DNA from 3 places in the Rahnella sp. PD4 genome. Region 1 is predicted to be linked to each of the others. Evidence: predicted binding sites of a transcription regulator. Region 1 holds the regulator's gene; each other region holds the start of a gene.
What was found. Region 1 encodes PurR, which represses purine synthesis genes. Its sites were predicted from a motif close to CANGCAAACGTTTGCNTG; they were not measured.
Positions count from the first base shown of each region.

Region 2: the regulator PurR is predicted to act here: its motif matches at 2,713-2,730, upstream of ACOZIO_RS17940 (NCS2 family permease).
Region 3: the regulator PurR is predicted to act here: its motif matches at 3,335-3,352, upstream of ACOZIO_RS06040 (amino acid aminotransferase).

Region 1 is NZ_JBLZQF010000001.1:860,210-865,807, forward strand. It holds gene ACOZIO_RS03805 (alkene reductase) at 1-441, shown strand, start outside; gene gloA (lactoylglutathione lyase) at 605-1,012, shown strand; gene rnt (ribonuclease T) at 1,105-1,818, shown strand; gene ACOZIO_RS03820 (Grx4 family monothiol glutaredoxin) at 1,911-2,252, opposite strand; gene ACOZIO_RS03825 (hypothetical protein) at 2,233-2,361, opposite strand; gene ACOZIO_RS03830 (C40 family peptidase) at 2,715-3,611, shown strand; gene ACOZIO_RS03835 (YnhF family membrane protein) at 3,777-3,896, opposite strand; gene purR (HTH-type transcriptional repressor PurR) at 4,201-5,226, shown strand; gene punR (DNA-binding transcriptional activator PunR) at 5,262-5,598, opposite strand, start outside.
Region 2 is NZ_JBLZQF010000007.1:165,735-171,332, forward strand. It holds gene ACOZIO_RS17935 (Na+/H+ antiporter) at 1-1,062, opposite strand, end outside; gene ACOZIO_RS17940 (NCS2 family permease) at 1,230-2,597, opposite strand; gene ACOZIO_RS17945 (glutathione S-transferase family protein) at 3,125-3,793, opposite strand; gene ACOZIO_RS17950 (putative bifunctional diguanylate cyclase/phosphodiesterase) at 4,059-5,598, shown strand, end outside.
Region 3 is NZ_JBLZQF010000002.1:279,416-285,013, forward strand. It holds gene pncB (nicotinate phosphoribosyltransferase) at 1-64, shown strand, start outside; gene asnS (asparagine--tRNA ligase) at 322-1,722, shown strand; gene ompC (porin OmpC) at 2,023-3,171, shown strand; gene ACOZIO_RS06040 (amino acid aminotransferase) at 3,416-4,606, shown strand; gene ACOZIO_RS06045 (MBL fold metallo-hydrolase) at 4,691-5,338, opposite strand; gene ACOZIO_RS06050 (YcbK family protein) at 5,390-5,598, opposite strand, start outside.

The sequences.
Region 1 (5,598 bases):
GATGCCGCCATTGACGCTATCGGCGCTGATCGTGTGGGCATACGTATTTCACCTATGGGACCCTTCAACGGGCTGGATAATGGTGAAGACCAGGAACAGGCTGCGATTTATCTGCTCGATGAACTGAACAAACGCAAACTGGCGTACCTGCATATTTCCGAACCGGACTGGGCGGGCGGCAAACCTTACAGCACAGAATTCCGTGCAGTGATCCGTGCGCACTATCAGGGCGTGATTGTCGGTGCTGGTGCTTACACCGCAGAGAAAGGCGAAGAGCTGATCGAAAAAGGTTATATCGATGCCGTGGCATTTGGCCGCAGCTATATTGCAAACCCTGATCTGGTTGAGCGACTGAAATCTCACGCGCCGCTTAACGAACCCAAACCGGAAACCTTTTATGGCGGCGGTGCTCAGGGTTACACCGATTATCCGACACTGTAATAATTAAAAAAGAGTCATTGACTCCTTGCAGCAGAAGTGGCCCTCCTTCTGCTGTTTTTTTTGGGTCAGTCATTCAACAATCGGTTGCCCTTTTACAGACAAAGTGGCTGCTATCAGTTAGTCTTGACCCGTTAATTCTCATCCTGCAAATAAAGAGGAACCTATGCGTTTACTCCACACCATGCTTCGCGTTGGCGATCTGCAACGTGCTATCAGCTTCTATACCGATGTTTTAGGTATGCGTTTGCTGCGTACCAGCGAAAACACTGAATATAAATATTCTCTGGCTTTCGTCGGTTACACCGAAGAAAGTGAAGGTGCAGTGATCGAACTGACCTATAACTGGGGCGTCGACAGCTACGACATCGGCACCGCTTACGGTCATATCGCATTGGGCGTTGATAACGTTGCGCAAACATGTGATGACATCCGTAATGCGGGTGGGAAAGTGACCCGTGAAGCGGGCCCGGTCAAAGGCGGCTCCACTATTATCGCGTTTGTTGAAGATCCGGACGGTTACAAAATCGAACTGATCGAATCCAGACACGCAGGACAGGGGCTGGGTAATTAAATTTCCCCGACCACCGACTGGGGCGCAATCGCGCCCTTTTTTATTGCCTGATTTTTGCCACAACCCTGCAAGCGGCGGCAAAATTTGTCATAATGCGCGCTGAATTCGATGAAGATAAGAAACTAATGGCCGAGAATAGTGACATTAACGCCCTGAGAGGCCGTTTTCGTGGTTTTTATCCCGTGGTTATCGATGTAGAAACCGCCGGATTTAATGCCAGAACCGATGCGCTGCTGGAAATTGCAGCGATCACGCTGAAGATGGATCAGGACGGCTGGCTGCAAAGCGATGAGACCGTGCATTTCCACGTCGAGCCTTTTGAAGGTGCGATACTGGTGCCGGAAGCGCTGGCATTTAACGGTATCGATCCGACCAATCCGTTACGCGGCGCAGTCAGTGAATATGAAGCCCTGCATGAGATTTTCAAAGTCATCCGCAAAGGAATGAAAGAGCAGAACTGTAACCGTGCGATCATTGTGGCGCACAACGCGAATTTTGATCACAGTTTCCTCATGGCAGCGGCCGAACGTGCCGGGCTGAAACGTAATCCGTTCCACCCTTTTGCTACGTTTGATACTGCCGCGCTAAGCGGGCTGGTACTCGGGCAAACGGTGCTGGCAAAAGCCTGTATCAGTGCGGGTATCGATTTTGACAGCAGCCAGGCACATTCTGCGTTGTATGATACCGAGCGCACGGCCGAGTTGTTCTGCGAACTGGTAAACCGATGGAAACGCCTTGGCGGCTGGCCTCTGGTGCTTTCAGACGAACAAGCCGAAGACGAAACGGCGTCTGAAGAAAATCAGTAATGACGACTTTCCGGCGGACTGAAAACAAAAAAGAGCGACATCATGTCGCTCTTCATATTTTCCGGTCGAAAAGCCGGTGATCTTCCGTAGTATTACTCTTCAGAAGATTTGTATTTCTCAGCAGTTTCTTTGATCAACTGCTGCAGCTCGCCGCGCTGGAACATCTCAACCACGATGTCGCAGCCGCCAACCAGTTCGCCGTCCACCCACAATTGTGGGAACGTTGGCCAGTTAGCAAACTTTGGCATCTCAGCACGGATGTCCGGGTTCTGCAGGATATCCACGTAAGCAAAACGTTCGCCACAGGCAGAAAGCGCCTGAACAGCCTGAGCAGAGAAACCGCAGCTTGGCAGTTTTGGCGAACCTTTCATGTACAGCAGAATCGGGTTTTCAGAAACTTGCTTCTGAATCTTTTCAATAGTTGGAGTAGTCATTTCTTGCTTCCTCAAGCCGGTACAGGCTGTCACGATCATTGCTCTTCACGCGCAGCACAAAGAGACGGTGTACAATCACAATACCTTCTATTGTAACGACGGCAGCCATCAGATAAAAACGCCATTTTTTGTGGGGTCTTTCTCAGTGCTGACAATTTATTTAACCATTTTTAGCGGGTGCGCTCAGGCTCACATATTTAAACATTCATCGGGAATAACATTTCCGGCGTTCATCAATCCGATCAAATTTGCAGAATTCCACTGATTAACTCAAATATTAACATCATGAAAAACGGTCATTTTTTTGACTAAAAATGGCGGTTATTTCGACATAAAAAAAGCTATTAACTTTTTCTCACAATATGATCTAGAATCGAGGCAATTCGTGCTTTTTTGTCGGGTTCTTTTAGGCAATACTCTGACATCCCTGATGTTTAACCTACCACTCATGGTAACGAAGCTATGCGCTTACTGTTCACGCTTTTTGTGCTGCTCTTTACCCAGCTGTTTTTAAATATGGCACATGCGTCGCCACAGACTCGTGTCTCTGCCGATCAGCGTAAAAGTCATGTTAATCAGGCTGCGCCGGAAGAACGACGAAAGCGAAAAACGGTTGCTGCGAAAAACAGTAAAAAAACGAAAACCGCGCCCGTCACAGAACAAAAAACTCAGGATAAGAATTCGAAGAAGAAAGTGAAAAGCACCGAACTGGTTAAACGAAAGACCACGACGGAGAGAAGCGCCAAAACGCGGGCCGAAAGTAAAAAAGAAAAGACACTCAAGACCACGCGGGCCGAGAGCAAAACAGAGAGACATAGCAAAACCCGTGCCCTCGCGAAAAACAGCACGGAAAAGGCCGGTAAAAAAGAAGCCTATGGCCGGCACCGTAAAGGTAAGAAATTCGAAGAAGACAGCAAACCGATTACGCTAAGTGCAACACATAAAAAACGCTATCAGCATGCTCAGCAAACGGCCATGACCAAACTGATGCACCAGGTAGGAAAACCGTATCGCTGGGGCGGAACCTCGCCGAATACCGGTTTTGATTGCAGCGGCTTAGTTTATTATGCTTACAAAGATTTGATCCGTATAAAAATGCCACGTACAGCGAATGAAATGTATCACCTGCGCGATGCCGCTCCGGTCAAACGCGGCGAACTTGAAAGCGGTGATCTGGTGTTCTTCAGAATCAATAACCGCGGCGCGGCAGACCATGTTGGGGTTTACGTTGGCAACGGCAAGTTTATTCAGTCTCCAAGAACGGGCGAAGACATTAAAATTACTTCTCTTGGCGATGATTACTGGCAAGACCACTATGTAGGCGCACGTCGGGTAATGACCCCTAAAACGATCCGATAATAAACAATTCGTTAAGTCTGAAGGTTCGCTAATCAGCCATTGAATAGCATTTAACGAAGCGTTTCTGCAGGGAAGAACATCGGCGGTAACGGTCACTGCGTAACATTGAAAAGGGCGACGCCTGTGACAGGCGTCGCCCTTTTTTATGGCGGATCACTTATTGAATCAGTTCATTATTGCAGTGAAGCTGAAAGCGATAATCATAAGCAAAGCGCATACCGTGGTGATCAACGATAATTTCAGGTTGCTGTCCATCAAACCCCCTTTCGGATCAAATTGTGGCATTTCTTAATACCACACTCATTGTGTGCCAACGCATTTTCTCATAATTAACCTTTAAAATCTTGTGTTGAATGACAATGCGTTCCTGAGAATTTTGCTTCCACTTTCCTGCATTATAAGAGAAAATTGTCGGTTAACACGTCTGTGTGCCGGTCGATTTCACCCGAGAGCATTTCGCGCCTCATTCTGAAGAATCCACCCAATGATTTCACTGCCCTTTGAGAAGCCAGCAGTTAAATCCTCGCAGGCAAACGATTAACATAATGCTAACGTGCTGAAGCACGTGAGTTCAGGAGTCATTGTTTACATGGCAACGATTAAAGATGTCGCAAAGCGCGCTGGCGTTTCCACTACAACCGTGTCGCACGTCATCAATAAAACACGTTTCGTCGCCGAAGAAACCAAAGAAGCGGTTCTCCTTGCAATCAAAGAGTTACATTACTCTCCGAGTGCTGTAGCCCGCAGTCTGAAGGTCAATAACACTAAAACCATCGGCCTGCTGGCCACCTCAAGCGAAGCGCCCTATTTTGCCGAAGTGATTGAAGCCGTGGAAAACAGCTGCTTCTCCAAAGGCTATACGCTGATTTTGTGTAACTCGCATAATAACCTGGAGAAACAACAGGCCTACCTGCAAATGCTGGCGCAAAAACGCGTCGACGGCTTGCTGGTGATGTGCGCGGAATACCCTGATGAATTGCTCAATATGCTCGAAGAGTACCGCTCGATTCCCATGGTGGTCATGGACTGGGGTGAAGCACGCAAGAACTTTACCGACAGCATTATCGATAACGCTTTCGAAGGTGGTTACATGGCCGGTCGTTATCTGATTGAACGCGGTCATCGTGATATTGGCGTGATCCCCGGGCAACTGGCGCGTAATACCGGCGGCGGCCGCTTCCAGGGTTTTGTGAAAGCACTGACTGAAGCCAATATTCCTCTTCGTGACGAATGGGTAGTTCAGGGTGATTTCGAACCAGAGTCTGGCTACCAGGCAATGCATAAGATTCTGATGCAGAAGCATCGTCCGACTGCCGTATTTTGCGGCGGCGATGTGATGGCAATGGGTGCAATTTGTGCCGCAGACGAACTCGGCCTTCGCGTTCCTCAGGATATTTCCGTGATCGGGTACGACAATGTGCGTAACGCCCGTTACTTCTCCCCGGCGCTGACAACCGTGCATCAGCCGAAAGAACGTCTGGGTGAAATGGCCTTTACGATGTTACTGGACAGAATTGTCAGTAAGCGTGAAGAGTCCCAGACCATCGAAGTGCATCCGAAACTGGTCGAGCGCCGTTCAGTCGCCGACGGCCCGTACCGCGATTACCGTCGTTAACAAATAACAAACGCCTGCCTGTGCAGGCGTTTGTTCTAATCGCGCAGCCATTCCTGATTCATGGTGTCTGTATCGCCCATGTATTCCAACAGCCAGCTCAGTGAAGGTGAAGGATTGCTTTGATCCCACGTCAGGCAGCACGGGCTGTCAGGGAATATATTCTCCAGTGCCAGCACCTGTAATTTTCCCTGTTCAATCCACGGCATGACCCGGTGAACCGGCATCATACCCACGCATAAACCCTCAGTCAGGCATTCCAGCGCACAGGTCCAGTCCGGCACGACCAGACGCCGCTGGTTATCGAGCGTCCAGGTATCACGCTTAGGCAATGTCCGGGAAGTATCTTCCAGGCACAATGCCGGATAAGGTCGC
Region 2 (5,598 bases), on a different contig from region 1:
GCCAAACAGCAGCGGTTTCTTTTTCAGAAAACGGTTGCTGAAACTCTTCATTACCCACAGCCAGACGAAACGCAGGATCAGCAGCGCAAAATAGATAATCCCGACGTCGGCAAACAGATGCCATGTCACAATAGACGGGTCGTGTGTGGCCTGATCGATAGAGTTCTCAAGGATCCCCGGTAATTGCAGGCCCAGCATGATAAACACCATGCCGTTGAACACAAACTCAAGCATCGCCCACACGCTGTTCGCGCGCAGGCGCATCGCCAGTGGCGCGTTACGTATAATGCCGGACTGGCTGATGGTCATCCCCGCCGCCACTGCGGCCAGAATGCCCGACACACCGATATGTTCGGCAATCAGATACGAGGCGAACGGCAGCAGCAGCAGGAAGACAATTTGTGTCGCCGGATCATCACCGCTCCAGCGGCTCATGATGCGCAGCGATTTACTGTATAACCACGTCACCGCCACACCGGCCATCAGGCCGCCGATCGCCACTTTAAGAAATTCGACCGTTGCACCGCCGACGGTAAAAATCATCGTGCCCATCGCCACAGCAATAGCAAATTTCAGGGAGACCAAGCCGGATGCGTCATTCATCAGCGCCTCACCTTCCAGCACGCCCATGATCGACTTCGGAATACGCCCCTTACCGACAATCCCGCCCAACGCCACGGCATCGGTTGGTGAAAGCACGGCTGCCAGCGCGAACGCGGCCACCAGCGGGATATTCGGCACCATCATATAAATCAGATAGCCAATACCAACGACGGTGAGTAACACCAGCACCAGTGCCAGCCCGAGAATTTCGCGCCCGTGGTGGAGGAATTCGCGGGTCGGGGTTTTCCAGCCATCAGCAAACAGTAACGGCGGGATAAAAAGGACGAGAAACAGCTCAGGATCGAAATCCACATGCAAACCAAAATTTGGCCAGGCCAGCAAGGCACCGACAGCAATCTGCATTAACGGAAGAGGAACCTGAAACGGCAACATTCTGGTGACGACGCCGGAGAGCGACACCACCAGAATCAAAATCAGAATGGTAAAGAAGATTTCCATGCTTTCCTTAGACTCTTGTTTTTATAAATTTCAGCCAGACGCAGGTGAGTGAGTCCGGAGCGAACTAAGGAATAGTAGATCAAAAGGAGATGTGATTTAAATCAGTGCGTGCGGTTACATCAGAGAGGATTTGCTCCTCCCCCTGCGAAGAGGGAGGAGCAAACAGATCAGATCGCCCATCCGCCCGCATAAAACGCCACCAGCGCCACAGCGATAATCACCGTCCCAGCGTTAAGTTTACGCCATTCGCCGGAGAAAATACGGCCAATCACCAGTGCGCTGAAACCGAGCATAATGCCGGTGACAATGTTACAGGTCAGAACAATAAAGACCGCGCAAAGTAACCCTGACATCGCGTCAACAAAATCGCTGAAATCCAGTTTGGTGACGTTGCTGAGCATCAGCAGACCAACGTACATCAGCGCAGGTGCGGTGGCGTAAGCAGGAACCAGATAAGACAGCGGAGACAGGAACAACATCAGCAGGAATAGCACACCGACCACGGTGGCTGTCAGGCCGGTTTTACCGCCAGCCGCCGTGCCGGCTGCCGATTCGATATAAACCGCAGCCGGAGAAGCGCCAACCAGGGAAGCGAAAATACTGCTCACGGAGTCAGCCGTCAGGGCTTTGCCGCCGCTGATGATCTGCCCGTTTTCATCCAGTAGATTGGCCTGACCGGCGACCGCGCGAATGGTGCCGGTGGCATCAAACACCGCCGTCATCACCAGGGCCAGTACACTGGGTAATACCGCAGCTTTCAGCGCGCCCATGATATCCAGATCGAAAATCACCGATTTGCCGTCAGCGCCAGCCAGAGAAGGCATCGCAAACAAACCCTGATATTTCACGGCAGGATCGAAGATCAGGCCGATAATCGAAATCGCGATAATCACCAGCAAGATGCCACCCGGAACACGCAGTTTCTCCAGGCCAAAAATCACCGCCAGACCGAGTAATGTCATCACTACCGGGAAAGAGGTGAACGCGCCAAGTGCCACCGGTAAGCCGTCCAGCGGGTTTTTCACCACCAGGCCAACACCGTTGGCGGCGATCAGTAACAGGAATAAACCAATACCGATACCGGTGCCATGCGCAACGCCTGTTGGCAGATTGCGCAAAATCCACGAACGGATGCCCGTCACCGAGATAATAGTGAACAAGACGCCCATCAGAAATACCGCGCCGAGTGCCACCGGTACGCTGATATGCTGGCCCAAAACCAGACTAAAAGCGGTAAAGGCAGTCAGAGAAATGGCGCAACCAATCGCCAGCGGCAGGTTTGCCCACAGGCCCATCAGCAAGGAACCAAAACCGGCAACCAGACAGGTCGCAACAAATACTGCACTTGGCGAGAAGCCTGCTTTGCCGAGCATGGATGGCACGACAATGACCGAATATACCATCGCCAGGAAAGTCGTTAAGCCCGCTATCACTTCCTGACGGACATTACTGCCACGCGCACTCATTTTGAAAAAAGCATCAAGCGGGCTTTTTGGCGCAACGGCGCTGCCCGCCTGAGGTTGTTGACTCGACATGGAAAATCCTCTGAATGTCTTTACTGATTAGCCGGCGTGGTCATTATGAAACCGTTTCTGCACGTTCCTTTCCTTATTTGTCGTCCTGAATCGCCGGAAACAGCGTCAGTACGGCAAAGCAAACGTTTAACTCGCAGCGCGTATGGCGGGGACTCATTAAAAAAACGCCCCAAATAATTCATGTTGCAGGAAGGCGGCAAGGAAGGGAATCCCGATGAGCTTACTCAGGTAAGTGATTCGGGTGACCGACCGTAGCCAACACGTCTGCAACGTGAAGTATGAAGGGGAGGTACGCAAACGATTATCTCGCCTTTAACCGGCGCACATCAACTGTGAATGGCAATAATTTACCGTTGTCCGGTCAATAAAAACGCGATTGTGGTGGAAATTTATCCGGTGGCAAAAAAGGAAGAAAAAGAGGCGAAATAAATAGCAGGGTATTTATTGTGGTTTATTTTTATCAGGCGCTGATTGCGTACCCCATCACGCGCAATCAATGCCTGAATAATATAAAAGCGCGTAATGGATTAACGTAAAATATTAAATGGTCCGCCGTTTTCCAGCGCCTTCTGATAGGCCGGACGTGCAGTCACATTTGATAGCCAGGCATTCAGTTGCGGGTATTTCCCAAGTCCGGACCGGGCATTGATCGCTTCTATCGGGAAACTCATCTGAATATCTGCTGCGCTGAACTGATAACCGGCAAAATAAGGATGAGTTACCAGGTGCTGTTCAAGATAATCCAGATGAGTATGGATCTGTTTATCCAGATAATTTTTCTGCACGCCCTGCCCGATCGCGCCGGCAATCGGGCGGATCAGCCATGGCATTGGCGGTTGACCCAGACGGCTGAAAATCAGCTTCATGACCAGCAAAGGCATCAGCGATCCTTCAGCGTAGTGCATCCAGTAGCGATATTGCTGACGCTCAGCAAACGCCGTGGGTTTCAGCGTGCCCGCATCGTCATACACCTCCTGCAGGTATTCAATAATGGCGCCGGATTCCGCGAGGATCAGTCCGTTATCTTCCACTACGGGTGACTTGCCCAGAGGATGAATTTTTTTGAGTGATGCCGGTGCCAGCATGGATTTTTTATCCCGCTGATAACGTTTGATTTCGTAAGGAATGTCCAGTTCTTCGAGCATCCATAAGATTCGCTGCGAACGGGAATTATCCAAATGATGCACTGTTAACATAAATGTCTGTCGTCCTGTTTCATTTAATTATTTGTTAACTATAGACAACGCTTTCAAAACGCGTATCTGTTTCGTTTTAAAACCCTCCCTTTCTTCAGGATTAATTTATCAAAAAACTTTTTATTTGATTAAAATCACTTACGGATTAATCTTAATTACACGAAAAAAATATCGTAAGTTCATTCGCCTTTAATAATTCTTAATGCCATTATCGCCGGATAAAAATCAGCCCGTCGCTATCGACTCTCTCTTTGTGGAGCCTCACATGTTTTCCAGTAATTACAACAATGTGCTTGTGATGTTTTCGTTCATTGTTGCAATGCTTGCCTCTTATACCGCGCTAGATATGGCGGGCCGGGTCGCCACCACGGAAAGAAGGGCTTCCCGACTTTGGTTAACAGGTGGCGCCATTGCAATGGGCATCGGCATCTGGTCGATGCATTTTATCGGCATGCTGGCTTTTAATTCCCCGATGCCGATGGGTTATGACCCTTTCATCACCCTGCTTTCTATGGTGATCGCCATCATTTCCTCAGCCTTCGCGCTGTGGCTGGTCTGTCTGCAGGAATTACCGACCAGACGATTATTTGCCGGTGCCTTACTGATGGGCGGCGGTATTGCCGCTATGCATTACACCGGTATGGCCGCCATGCAGATGATGCCGCCCATTACCTACGATTACCGCTGGGTGGTGCTCTCTGTTGTTGTTGCGATTGTCGCTTCCGGCGCGGCGCTGTGGATGGCATTCAATTTGCGCCAGCAGTCGCCTAATGTCCGCCTGCTGCGCATCAGCGCTGCGGTGATAATGGGCACCGCGATTGTCGGTATGCATTACATCGGCATGGAGGCAGCCCGATTCCCGACGGACAGTCACAGTATGGCAGCGTTCAGCGGCGTGGATAATAACTGGCTGGCGTTACTGGTGATTGTGGTCACGCTGGCGATTCTGGCCATCACCTTGATCATCTCTATTCTCGATGGCCGGATGCAGGCACGCACCTCAATTCTGGCGTCTTCGCTGGCACAGGCAAACCGCGAGCTGACCCAACTGGCGCTGCACGACAATCTGACCCGTTTACCTAATCGTTTGTTGCTGGAAGACCGCATGAGTCAGGCACTTCAGAAAGCGTTGCGTGGTGAATCGCAATTTGCGGTACTGTTTCTGGATCTCGACGGGTTTAAAGCGGTTAACGATGCCTTCGGCCATCACATCGGCGATCAGCTGTTAATTTCCGTCACTGAACGTCTGCAATCACAGCTCCGGGCGGCGGATACGCTGGCGCGTCTCGGCGGCGATGAATTTGTACTGCTGGTTGAAATCACCGAACCGACCGATGCGTCACAACTGGCCGATAAGCTGGTACATCTGATTGCACGTCCGTTTTATGTTTCCCGCTATGAACTGCTGGTCTCTGCCAGCGTGGGGATTGCAGTATATCCGGGCGATGGAGAGAATGAGCGCGAGCTGATGCTCAATGCCGACGCCGCGATGTATCACACCAAAAATTCCGGTCGCAACGGCCACAGTTTCTTCCAGCCGTCGATGAACGCCAACGCGCAGAACCAGTTGCAGATGCTCAATGATTTGCGTCTGGCGATTGAACACCATGAGCTGCGCCTGCACTATCAGCCAAAATTTATTGCGCCTTACGGGCCGGTGAGCGGCTTCGAAGCACTGCTGCGCTGGGAGCGCGGGGGTAACATCCTCAGCCCTGATGTGTTTTTGCCGCTGGCAGAAAAAACTGGCCTGATTATTCCGATCGGCGAATGGGTGCTGAACGAAGCCTGTCGCCAGTTGCGGGAAT
Region 3 (5,598 bases), on a different contig from region 1:
TAAAGCTTTTGTTCAGGCCCTGCGTAAAGCTTTCGATCTGCCGCTGGTGAAAAAAGCTTCCTGACTCTCCCTAAAGTGCCGGAAATGCATCCGGCGCTTTATTCGGATTTCTTTCCTTTATATAGTTGCGATCTAATTCTGCTCGGCTTTTATTCACCCTCTCAATATTTGCCCCCGTTCCCTGCATTTGCGCCACAATTCTTGGCCGCTGACGACGATTTCTGCTTGTGTCCTGAGAAAGCCTAAGTAACATAGCAAAATCCCTATTTACAGGGTGTCCAATATTTCTTAGCCAACATATATAAAGAAAGAGAGAAATCTATGAGCGTTGTGCCTGTAGTCGACGTACTGCAAGGCCGTGCTGCGGTTGACAGTGAAGTCACCGTACGCGGTTGGGTACGTACCCGGAGAGATTCTAAAGCTGGTATCTCATTCGTCGCCGTTTATGACGGCTCCTGCTTTAATCCTTTACAGGCCGTCATCAATAATTCTCTGCCCAATTATCAGGAAGATGTATTACGTCTGACGACGGGTTGTTCAGTAGAAGTGACCGGTACTGTTGTCGCCTCACCTGGCGAAGGCCAGAGTTTTGAGCTGCAGGCAACTGCCGTCAAAGTTGTTGGCTGGGTGGATGACCCTGATACATATCCGATGGCGGCAAAACGCCACAGCATCGAATACCTGCGTGAAGTGGCTCACCTTCGCCCGCGCACCAACCTGATCGGTGCTGTTGCCCGTGTGCGCAACACCCTCTCCCAGGCCATTCACCGTTTCTATCATGAAAACGGTTATTTCTGGGTATCCACACCGCTGATCACGGCCTCCGATACCGAAGGTGCAGGTGAGATGTTCCGCGTATCCACCCTGGACTTGCAAAACCTGCCGCGTACCGACAAAGGCGAAATTGACTTCAGCGAAGATTTCTTCGGCAAAGAAGCATTCCTGACGGTGTCCGGCCAGCTGAACGGCGAAACTTATGCCTGTGCGCTGTCAAAAGTTTATACCTTCGGTCCGACTTTCCGTGCAGAAAACTCTAACACCAGCCGTCACCTTGCGGAATTCTGGATGGTAGAACCGGAAGTCGCATTTGCCACGTTGGATGACATCGCAGCACTGGCCGAAAATATGCTTAAATATGTTTTCAAAGCCGTTTTAGACGAACGTGCAGATGATATGGCCTTTTTCGCTGACCGTGTAGACAAAGATGCTGTTGCGCGCCTGGAGCGATTTGTAACATCCGATTTCGCCCAGGTGGACTATACCGACGCAGTAGAAATATTAATGAATTGTGGTCAGAAATTCGAAAACCCGGTTTCATGGGGCGTCGATCTTTCTTCTGAGCATGAACGTTATCTTGCAGAACAGCATTTCAAAGCGCCGGTAGTGGTTAAAAACTATCCGAAAGATATTAAAGCTTTTTATATGCGTATGAATGAAGATGGTAAAACCGTCGCAGCAATGGATGTTCTGGCTCCGGGCATCGGCGAGATTATTGGTGGCTCTCAGCGTGAAGAACGTCTGGATGTTCTGGACGCCCGTATGGCTGAAATGGGACTGAATAAAGAAGATTACTGGTGGTATCGCGATCTTCGTCGCTACGGTACTGTTCCGCATTCAGGTTTCGGCCTCGGGTTTGAACGTTTAGTCGCCTATGTGACCGGTGTTCAAAACGTGCGTGACGTGATCCCGTTCCCGCGTACCCCACGTAATGCAACCTTCTAATTAATTAAAATATTTTTAATTAACAGAATAGTTACAAAACTAAGGCCAGCTTTGCTGGCCTTAGTCATTTTCAAAGATAGATCCCTGTCACAAAGTTCCGTAAAATACACATTTTGAAATACATTTTTTCCAACTGAAACATATTTAGTAATTTAGTAGCATTTTCGCTATGGATTAAGCTCACCACGGATGGAATAGTGCGTTCAGACACAGGAGACACCAAACTTTCGCGAATAGTTCCGTAAAGAATTATTTAAGGCAGTGGCAGGTGTCCAAATAAAACCAATGAGGGTAATAATAATGATGAAGCGCAATATTCTTGCAGTGGTAATCCCTGCTCTGTTAGTTGCTGGTGCAGCTAATGCAGCTGAGATCTATAACAAAGACGGCAACAAACTGGATCTGTACGGTAAAGTTGACGCCCGTCACACCTTCTCTGACAATGCTGGCGACGATGGCGACCAGACCTATGTCCGTTTCGGCTTCAAAGGCGAAACTCAAATTACTGACCAACTGACCGGTTACGGCCAGTGGGAATACAACGTTCAGGCTAACCACGCAGAAAGCGCTGGCGACGAAGGTAACAAAACGCGTCTGGGCTTCGCAGGTCTGAAATTCGGTGATGCAGGTTCTTTCGACTACGGTCGTAACTACGGCGTAATCTACGACGTAATGTCCTACACCGACCAATTGCCAATCTATGGCGATGACACTATGTACCAGAACAACGACAACTTCATGATTGGTCGTGGTAATGGCATGGCAACTTACCGTAACAGCAACTTCTTCGGTCTGGTTGACGGCCTGAGCTTCGCAGTACAGTACCAGGGCAAAAACCAAAACGATCGTGATGGCCATGACTTTGCTGCTGATGGTACCGACTTGGGTGTTCCAGGAAGTGCAACTAAAGACCAGAATGGTGACGGTTGGGGTTCTTCGGTAGCTTATGCTATCGGCAACTCTGGCGTTAGCGTAAGTGGTGCTTACTTCTCATCTAACCGTACTAACTCTCAGAAACTTGATGGTAACGGTGACAAAGCTTCCGCATATGCATTGGGCGCGAAATATGACGCTAACAACCTGTACCTGGCAGCATTCTACGGTGAATCCGAGAACACCACCATCTATGGCGGAGACTTCAACCAAGTTGCTAACAAAACTCAAAACTTTGAAGTTGTAGCGCAATACCAGTTTGATTTCGGCCTGCGTCCTTCCATTGCTTACCTGCAGTCCAAAGGTAAAGATCTTAATGCGTTGGGTACTGGCTTTGCAGGCGGTGATGCTGACTTGGTTAAATACGTAGAAGTTGGTACTTACTACTACTTCAACAAAAACATGTCTACCTATGTTGACTACAAAATCAACCTGTTGGACGACAACAGCTATACCCGTACCGCTGGTGTTTCTACCGATGATGTTGTGGGTGTTGGTCTGCAATACCAGTTCTAATATCGCTTAACGATGAGCCCCTGCGGGCTCATCGAAGTGGATATCAAGGCAGAGCTTCGGCTCTGCCTTTTGCATTTGTGTATGTTTGAAAATATCGTTTTTCCACCCTCGCCCATAAATTATTTTAATCTCCCACGCCTTCTCACAACTCTGCTTTCTTTTTGCCGCAAACGGTTGGCAAACGGGGGCGCTGGCGTTACCCTGAAGCCCTCTTTCGTCATATCAGGCTATGGAATTTTCCGACATGTTTGAAAAAATCACTGCAGCACCTGCTGATCCTATTCTGGGTCTTACCGATCTTTTCCGCGCTGACGATCGCTCAGATAAAATAAATCTGGGGATTGGTGTTTATAAAGACGAAACAGGTAAAACGCCGGTTCTGGCCAGCGTGAAGAAAGCCGAACAATTTCTGTTGGAAAATGAATCTACTAAAACCTATCTGAGTATTGACGGGTTGCCTGATTTTGCACATTGCACACAGGAACTGCTGTTTGGCCAGGACAGCGCGATTATTGCTGATAAACGGGCACGTACCGCACAGACTCCGGGCGGCACTGGCGCTCTGCGTATCGCAGCAGATTTCATCGCTACGCAAACCAGCGCCAGGCGCGTGTGGGTAAGCAATCCAAGCTGGCCGAACCATAAAGGCGTGTTCTCTGCTTCAGGTCTGGAAGTCATGGAATACCACTACTATGATGCCGTCAATCACAGCCTTGATTTCGATGGCATGCTGAAAAGTCTGAGCGAAGCTAAAGCAGGCGACGTGGTACTGTTCCACGGTTGCTGCCACAACCCAACCGGTATCGATCCTACTCAGGAACAATGGGCACAACTGACAGAATTGTCTGTGAGCAACGGCTGGTTACCGTTGTTCGATTTCGCTTATCAGGGTTTTGCAAAAGGCCTGGAAGAGGATGCGGCCGGTCTGCGTCTGTTCGTGGAAACACACAAGGAATTACTGGTCGCCAGCTCTTATTCGAAAAACTTCGGGTTATACAATGAACGCGTGGGTGCTTGTACATTAGTTGCGGCCGATGAAGAAACCGCCGATCGCGCCTTCAGTCAAATGAAATCGGTTATCCGTGCTAACTACTCCAACCCACCGTCACACGGTGCTGCGGTGGTAGCCACGATTTTGGGTAACGAAGCTTTGCGCACACTGTGGGAGCAGGAGCTGAGCGATATGCGTCTGCGTATTCATCGTATGCGTCAGCTGTTCGTCAGTACCTTGCAGGAAAAAGGCGCTCAGCAAGATTTCAGCTTTATTATCAATCAGAACGGGATGTTCTCTTTCAGCGGCCTGACCAAAGAGCAGGTATTGCGGTTACGCGATGAGTTCGGCGTGTATGCAGTCAACTCTGGCCGTATTAACGTTGCTGGCATTACACTCGAAAACATGGCACCGCTGTGTGAAGCCATCGTCGCGGTACTCTAAAAGATAAGTGGTGTTGCTCAATTAAAAAAGCCCGTCAGGTGGACTGACGGGCTTTTTGTTTTTGCTGATAAACAGCAAACGTCATCACCAGACCGGCATTTCATCCTGCAGGAACGGATTGGTTCTACGCTCATAACCAAAATCCGACATCGGGCCATGGCCGGGAATAAATACCATGTCATCGCCGAGCGGCAATAATTTCGTTTTGATGGAATGAATAAGCGCCTGATGGTCACCACGCGGGAAATCACTGCGGCCTACGCCACCTTTAAATATCACATCACCGGAAACGGCAATTCGCGCTTTATCATTGATGAAGACAATATGCCCCGGCGTATGGCCCGGGCAATGGAGTACGGATAAGATTTCCTCGCCGACATTCACTGAATCCCCTTCTTCCAGCCAGGTATCTGGCGTCAACGGATCACAATGGTCGAGGCCAAACATCTGGCTTTGGGTGGGCAGCGCATCAAGCAAGAATTGATCTTCTTTCTGAGGACCGATAACCGGTACCTGATAGTGAGCAGCAAGCTCTGCCGCTGCTCCTACGTGATCAAGATGACCGTGAGTCAGCAAAATTTGCGTAACCAATACACCTTTGGCAGAAACTTCCTGGATGATCCTTGCGGCTTCACCGCCCGGATCGACAATAGCAGCCTGATTGGTTTTAACACACCAAATCAGTGAACAGTTTTGGCTGAACGCCGTGACGGTAATTAAATGGATTTTCATAGAGCTCCACAAAATGGCCTGCACATTCCGGCAGGCCATTAATAACACACATCACCAGGTCCGCGCAGGGCCGGTATCGATGTGCACAAAGTTACTTCGTGGATAATATCCTACACCACCCATCCGCATTTTTAATGCGGCTTTGCGGATATTGCTCAGTTCGATGCCCTGGATGTGGAAATCCATTGCCTGCCCGAGGGTGTGATAACTGTGCTTCGCTACCCCGCTTCCTGGCTCACGCATGCTGTTGTTTGTCGCCA